Linked DNA regions of Hahella sp. HNIBRBA332. The protein of the gene in region 1 interacts with the protein of each later gene in a pairwise test. Links are inferred from orthologs where the notes say so. Each region holds a gene or a part of one and is shown on either strand. Other genes may lie near its edges. The genes, in order: nusG and rho.

The links.
Region 2: the proteins of nusG (region 1) and rho interact in binary tests that used the Escherichia coli proteins (3 or more experiments, as listed by UniProt). The link is inferred for Hahella sp. HNIBRBA332 from one-to-one orthologs.

What each region holds. Positions count from the first base shown.
Region 1 is NZ_CP132203.1:6,538,881-6,542,231, reverse strand. The notes cover bases 283-3,117. They hold nusG (transcription termination/antitermination protein NusG), read right to left. Parts: upstream 2,050-3,117; coding sequence 1,516-2,049; downstream 283-1,515. Other genes in these bases: tuf (elongation factor Tu), read right to left, coding at 2,543-3,117; secE (preprotein translocase subunit SecE), read right to left, coding at 2,060-2,428; rplK (50S ribosomal protein L11), read right to left, coding at 991-1,419; rplA (50S ribosomal protein L1), read right to left, coding at 289-987. Outside these bases: rplJ (50S ribosomal protein L10), read right to left, coding at 1-93; more of tuf, read right to left, coding at 3,118-3,351. UniProt on the Escherichia coli protein: Part of the processive rRNA transcription and antitermination complex (rrnTAC). The complex forms an RNA-chaperone ring around the RNA exit tunnel of RNA polymerase (RNAP).
Region 2 is NZ_CP132203.1:5,429,534-5,432,420, reverse strand. The notes cover bases 13-2,887. They hold rho (transcription termination factor Rho), read left to right. Parts: upstream 13-756; coding sequence 757-2,019; downstream 2,020-2,887. Other genes in these bases: ubiD (4-hydroxy-3-polyprenylbenzoate decarboxylase), read left to right, coding at 2,148-2,887; trxA (thioredoxin TrxA), read left to right, coding at 229-555. UniProt on the Escherichia coli protein: Facilitates transcription termination by a mechanism that involves Rho binding to the nascent RNA, activation of Rho's RNA-dependent ATPase activity, and release of the mRNA from the DNA template.

The DNA.
Region 1 (3,351 bases):
TCTATAGTCGGCAATCACCAATGACAAGGCCTTACTGGCAGTCTCATTGACTTCAGCGACAATCGCTTTCTTGTCTTCGAGTCTAATTGCCACCGGATTTCTCCTATGTGTACCGGCCAAGCCGGTTAGTCGTACTATGTCTCACTGAGACGTTTACGGCTTTTAAGCAGGAAAACTACTATCAGCCGTCTGCGCAGGAACTTTTAATTTTCCCGGCTTACGCCGGGAAAAGCCTGCGGTCTTGGACAGCCTACGGCTTATGCCGAAAGACCACCAAAATCTTCATATTTATACAGCCAAGCTATTCTGATCAATCAACAGACCTGGGCCCATTGTTGATGAAAGAGTTACCTTCTTGAGGTAAACGCCTTTCGCTGAAGAAGGCTTAATTTTCTTCAGGTCAGCAATCAAAGCTTCCAAGTTCTGCTTGATGTGCTCCGCAGAGAACTCAACATTACCTAAAGGAGCATGGATGATGCCGTTTTTGTCTGTTCTGTAACGAATCTGGCCCGCTTTAGCATTATTAACTGCCGCTTCAACATCAGCAGTTACAGTGCCTACTTTAGGGTTAGGCATAAGACCGCGAGGCCCCAAAATCTGACCCAACTGACCAACAACACGCATAGCGTCCGGCGTTGCGATCACAACATCAAAATCCAAGTTGCCTTTCTTTACTTCTTCAGCCAAATCGTCCATACCGACGATATCAGCACCAGCTGCTTTTGCTTTATCCGCATTTGCACCTTGAGTGAAGACCGCAACGCGAACAGTTTTCCCTGTCCCGTTTGGCAGTACAGTAGAGCTACGGACTACTTGGTCTGATTTGCGAGCATCCACACCAAGGTTCACAGATACATCAATAGATTCTTTAAATTTCACAGAACCGGACAGCTCAGCTAAAAGGGTTACCGCCTCTTCTACACTGTACGCCTTACCAGCTTGTACTTTTTCACGAATCGCCTTTTGGCGCTTAGTCAACTTAGCCACGTTTTACTCCTCTACGTTCAGACCCATGCTTCTAGCTGTGCCAGCGATAGTTCGAACAGCAGCGTCGAGGCTACCCGCAGACAAATCAGGCATTTTAACATTCGCAATTTCTTCTAATTGCGCACGATTTACTGTACCTACCTTTTCTGTATTCGGACGGCCAGAACCGCTCTTAATACCAGCAGCTTTTCTAAGCAACACTGAAGCAGGTGGAGTTTTCGTAATAAACGTAAAGCTACGATCACTATAAACGGTAATTACAACTGGAGTCGGCAAACCAGGCTCAAGATTTTGCGTCTTGGCGTTGAACGCCTTACAAAATTCCATGATGTTTACACCATGCTGACCTAACGCAGGACCAACAGGGGGACTTGGATTAGCCTGACCGGCTTTTACTTGCAACTTAATATAGGCATTAACTTTCTTAGCCATTTTTCCTCCTAATGGGTTTAACGCACTTAGTGCTCCCCGAACAGACACAAAAAGCTCGCCCCACCTAAGGCGAAGCGAGCAGTCGTCATGCGAACATTAATCTTTTTCGACCTGACTAAACTCCAGGTCAACTGGCGTCGAACGGCCAAAAATAAGAACCGCCACTTTCACCCGACTCTTTTCGTAGTCCACTTCTTCAACCACGCCATTAAAATCTGCGAAAGGACCATCAATGACACGAACCACTTCACCAGCTTCAAACAATGTTTTTGGCTTAGGCTTATCAGCGCCACTTTCAACTCGACGAAGAATTGCCTCAGCTTCTTTATCGCTTATTGGCGCAGGCTTATCAGGAGTTCCACCTATAAAACCAAGCACACGAGACGTAGACTTAACCAAGTGCCAAGTATCGTCATTCATTTCCATTTGAACAAGCACATATCCAGGGTAGAATTTGCGTTCACTCTTGCGCTTCTTACCCTCTTTCATCTCTACAACTTCTTCTGTAGGAACTAAGATCTCTCCAAACTGATCCTCCATTCCTTTAAGCACTATGCGCTCCTTAAGGGAGCGCATAACATGCTTCTCGAAGCCGGAATAGGCTTGAACAACAAACCATCGCTTAGACAAAGGCCTTCTCCTACCCTATTAAGCCTGACACAAGCCAGCTGATCAGGGAATCAATGACCCATAGCAGCAACGCTACTACAAGGACAAAGACAACCACTATCAAGGTCGTCTGAGTCAACTCGGGCCTGGTTGGCCAAACCACCTTCCTTATCTCCACTCGAGCTTCTTTTAGCAAAACCAAAAAGGACTTACCTTTCTCCGTTTGCACAGCCACAAAGCCCGCAACTAGAGCCAAAGCAACAAGAGCAAGCACTCGATAAAGAAGTGACTGATCAGCGTAAAAGGAGTTACCAACAACCCCTACGGCAACCAAAGCAACAACAAGCAGCCACTTCAGCTTATCGAAAGCTCCAGAGCTTTTCTCTACGTTTGAAGACATAACCACCCAAACCCAAAATTTAAGGTGGCAGGCCAGGAGGGAATCGAACCCCCAACCTGCGGTTTTGGAGACCGCCGCTCTGCCAATTGAGCTACTGGCCTACCTTAAAAAAGGTTACTCGAAAATTTTAGCAACAACACCAGCGCCAACTGTACGGCCGCCTTCACGAATCGCGAAGCGCAAACCTTCTTCCATCGCGATTGGAGCGATCAGGCTGACTTTCATTTTTACGTTGTCGCCAGGCATAACCATCTCTACGCCTTCTGGCAATTCGCACGCACCAGTCACATCCGTTGTACGGAAGTAGAACTGAGGACGATAACCTTTGAAGAAAGGAGTGTGACGGCCACCCTCGTCTTTGCTCAGCACGTATACTTCTGACTCAAAAACGGTATGCGGAGTAATAGTTCCTGGCTTAGCCAATACTTGACCACGCTCTACGTCATCACGCTTGGTGCCGCGCAACAATACGCCAACGTTCTCACCAGCGCGACCTTCGTCCAGCAGCTTACGGAACATCTCAACGCCAGTACAGGTAGTCTTCGTGGTATCCTTGATACCAACAATCTCAACTTCCTCACCAACTTTGATAATGCCACGCTCTACACGACCAGTTACAACTGTACCGCGACCAGAGATAGAGAATACGTCCTCAATCGGCATCAGGAACGGCTTATCAATTGCACGCTCAGGCTCTGGGATGTACGCATCCAGAGTTTCAACGAGCTTCTTAACAGCACTGGTGCCCATGCCATTATCATCTTTACCTTCCAGCGCCAACAACGCGGAACCAACGATGATTGGAGTATCGTCACCTGGGAACTCATACTGGCTCAGCAGGTCGCGAACTTCCATCTCAACCAGTTCCAACAACTCTTCGTCGTCAACCATGTCCGCTTTATTCAGGAACACAACGATATATG
Region 2 (2,887 bases), 1.1 Mb from region 1 along the record:
GATTGTCAACTTGCTTGCTGAATTAGTCGACCTAAGCGGTCAATTTTCAGTTGTACTGATTGCTCCAATATTAAGGTCAGCCGACCGAAATAAGCCGGCGGAGAATGGAACCACTTCTTTCACAGGACGTCAAAGTCATTTTCCTAACCGGATTTTAAGGTTATTTTTACCAGGCCCACCTTATATAGTAGTCGGTAAAAGCATTCACCTCTTAGCCAGGATTAAATAATGAGCAGCCGAATTGTTAACGTAACTGATGACTCTTTTGAAAGCGAAGTCTTGAAGGCCGATGGCCCCGTGCTGGTGGATTACTGGGCTGAGTGGTGCGGTCCCTGTAAGATGATTGCTCCGGTGCTGGAAGAGATCGCGGAAGAATATGGCGATCGTCTGAAAATCTGCAAACTGAACATCGACGAAAATGAAAAGACTCCACCCAAGTTCAGCATTCGTGGTATTCCAACGCTGATGTTGTTCAAAAACGGCGCTGTAGATGCGACCAAAGTAGGCGCGTTATCCAAGTCCCAGCTGACAGCTTTCCTGGACAGCAACCTTTAATATACGCCTTCTGTGAGCGGGGGTCTGACCCCTGCTCAAAATGCGCGTAATTTTCTGGACGAAGGCTATAATTCAACCTATACTGATTTTGCTTTCAACTTTTTGGCGATAGTCCTCCTTTCGCTGATTAATAAGTAAAACGATAAACTCTTCCATCTATAACCTAACCCTCTCCAATCAGGTCAACTGTTTTTCGATCCTATGAATCTTACTGAATTAAAAAAGAAACCCGTTCCTGAGCTATTAACCATCGCCGAAGAAATGGGCCTGGAAAATATGGCTCGCTCCCGCAAGCAGGATGTGATTTTCAGTATTTTGAAAAAGCACGCCAAAAGCGGCGAAGACATCTACGGCGATGGCGTTCTGGAAATCCTGCAGGATGGCTTCGGCTTCTTGCGTTCCGCGGACAGTTCCTACCTGGCCGGCCCTGACGACATTTACGTCTCACCCAGTCAAATCCGCCGTTTTAACCTCAGAACGGGCGATACAATCGCCGGTAAGATTCGACCGCCGAAAGACGGCGAGCGTTATTTCGCACTGTTGAAGGTCAATGAGATCAACTTCGACAAACCTGAAAACGCCCGCAACAAAATCCTGTTTGAAAACCTGACGCCTCTGTTCCCACAGGAAAGACTGCGTCTGGAAGCCGGCAACGGCAGTACGGAAGATTTATCAGCGCGTATCCTGGATTTGGTCGCGCCTATCGGTAAAGGGCAGCGCGGTTTGATCGTATCGCCGCCGAAAGCCGGTAAAACCCTCCTCATGCAGAACATCGCCCAATCCATCACCCGCAACAATCCCGAAACCCATTTAATGGTTCTGCTGATCGATGAACGCCCTGAAGAGGTGACCGAGATGCAGCGCACCGTGCGTGGTGAAGTGGTTGCGAGCACCTTCGACGAGCCGCCGGCCCGTCACGTTCAGGTTGCTGAGATGGTTATCGAGAAAGCCAAGCGTCTGGTTGAGCATAAAAAAGACGTAGTGATCCTGTTGGACTCCATCACTCGTCTGGCGCGTGCTTACAACACCATTATCCCGTCCTCCGGCAAAGTACTGACCGGTGGTGTGGACGCCCATGCACTGGAGCGTCCCAAGCGCTTTTTTGGCGCTGCGCGGAATGTCGAAGAAGGCGGCAGCCTGACTATCGTCGCTACGGCGTTGATCGACACCGGCTCCAAAATGGACGAAGTGATTTATGAAGAATTCAAGGGCACCGGTAACCTGGAAGTGCATTTGGATCGCAGAATTTCTGAAAAGCGCGTCTTCCCTGCGATTAACATCCGTCGCTCCGGCACTCGCCGTGAAGAATTGCTGATGTCCGAGGAAGAGCTGCAAAGAGTGTGGATCCTGCGTAAGCTGCTGCACTCTATGGAAGACGATATCGCCGCGGTGGAGTTCCTGCTTGATAAGTTGAAGGACACCAAGACCAACGACGAATTCTTCCAGGCCATGAAAAAGCGCTAGGCGCATGGCTGACCTGAGATGAGTTTTAAGCCCCTGTCGCCAGCCGGCGCAGGGGTTTTCTTTTATCCGCTGCGCCTATATTGTGCGCCTATGAATCCATCGACCCCAGCCTGTCTATATCGAATCTTATGAGTCTGCAATACCGAGATCTGCGAGACTTCATCCGTATATTGGAACAACGCGGCGAGCTGAAACGCATCACTGCGGAAGTCGACCCCCATCTGGAAATGACCGAAATCTGCGACCGTACGCTGCGGCGTGAAGGTCCTGCTTTGTTATTTGAAAATCCCCGCGGCTACTCAATTCCTGTTCTTGGCAACCTGTTTGGTACGCCAGAACGGGTGGCTTTGGGCATGGGCGCGGAAAGCGTCGAGAGTTTGCGGGAAATTGGCAAACTATTGGCCTTTCTGAAAGAGCCGGAGCCGCCCAAGGGGCTACGGGATGCTTGGAGCAAGCTGCCGATCTTCAAGCAAGTGATGAATATGGGGCCGAAAGAAGTCAGCTCTGCGCCTTGTCAGGAAGTGATTATTGAAGGCGATGACGTCGACCTTTACCAGTATCCGATTCAAACCTGCTGGCCGGGAGACGCCGGTCCGCTGGTGACCTGGCCGTTGGTGATCACGCGCGGTCCCAACAAGGCGCGCCAGAACCTGGGGATATACCGACAGCAATTGATTGGCCGCAACAAACTGATTATGCGCTGGTTGTCGCACCGGGGCGGCGCTCTCGACTATCGCGAGTGGCGGGAAGCGCATCCCATGGAGCCGTTTCCGGTTGCAGTGGCCCTGGGGGCGGATCCTGCGACTATTTTAGGCGCGGTGACGCCGGTGCCGGACACGCTGTCGGAATACGCCTTTGCAGGGTTGTT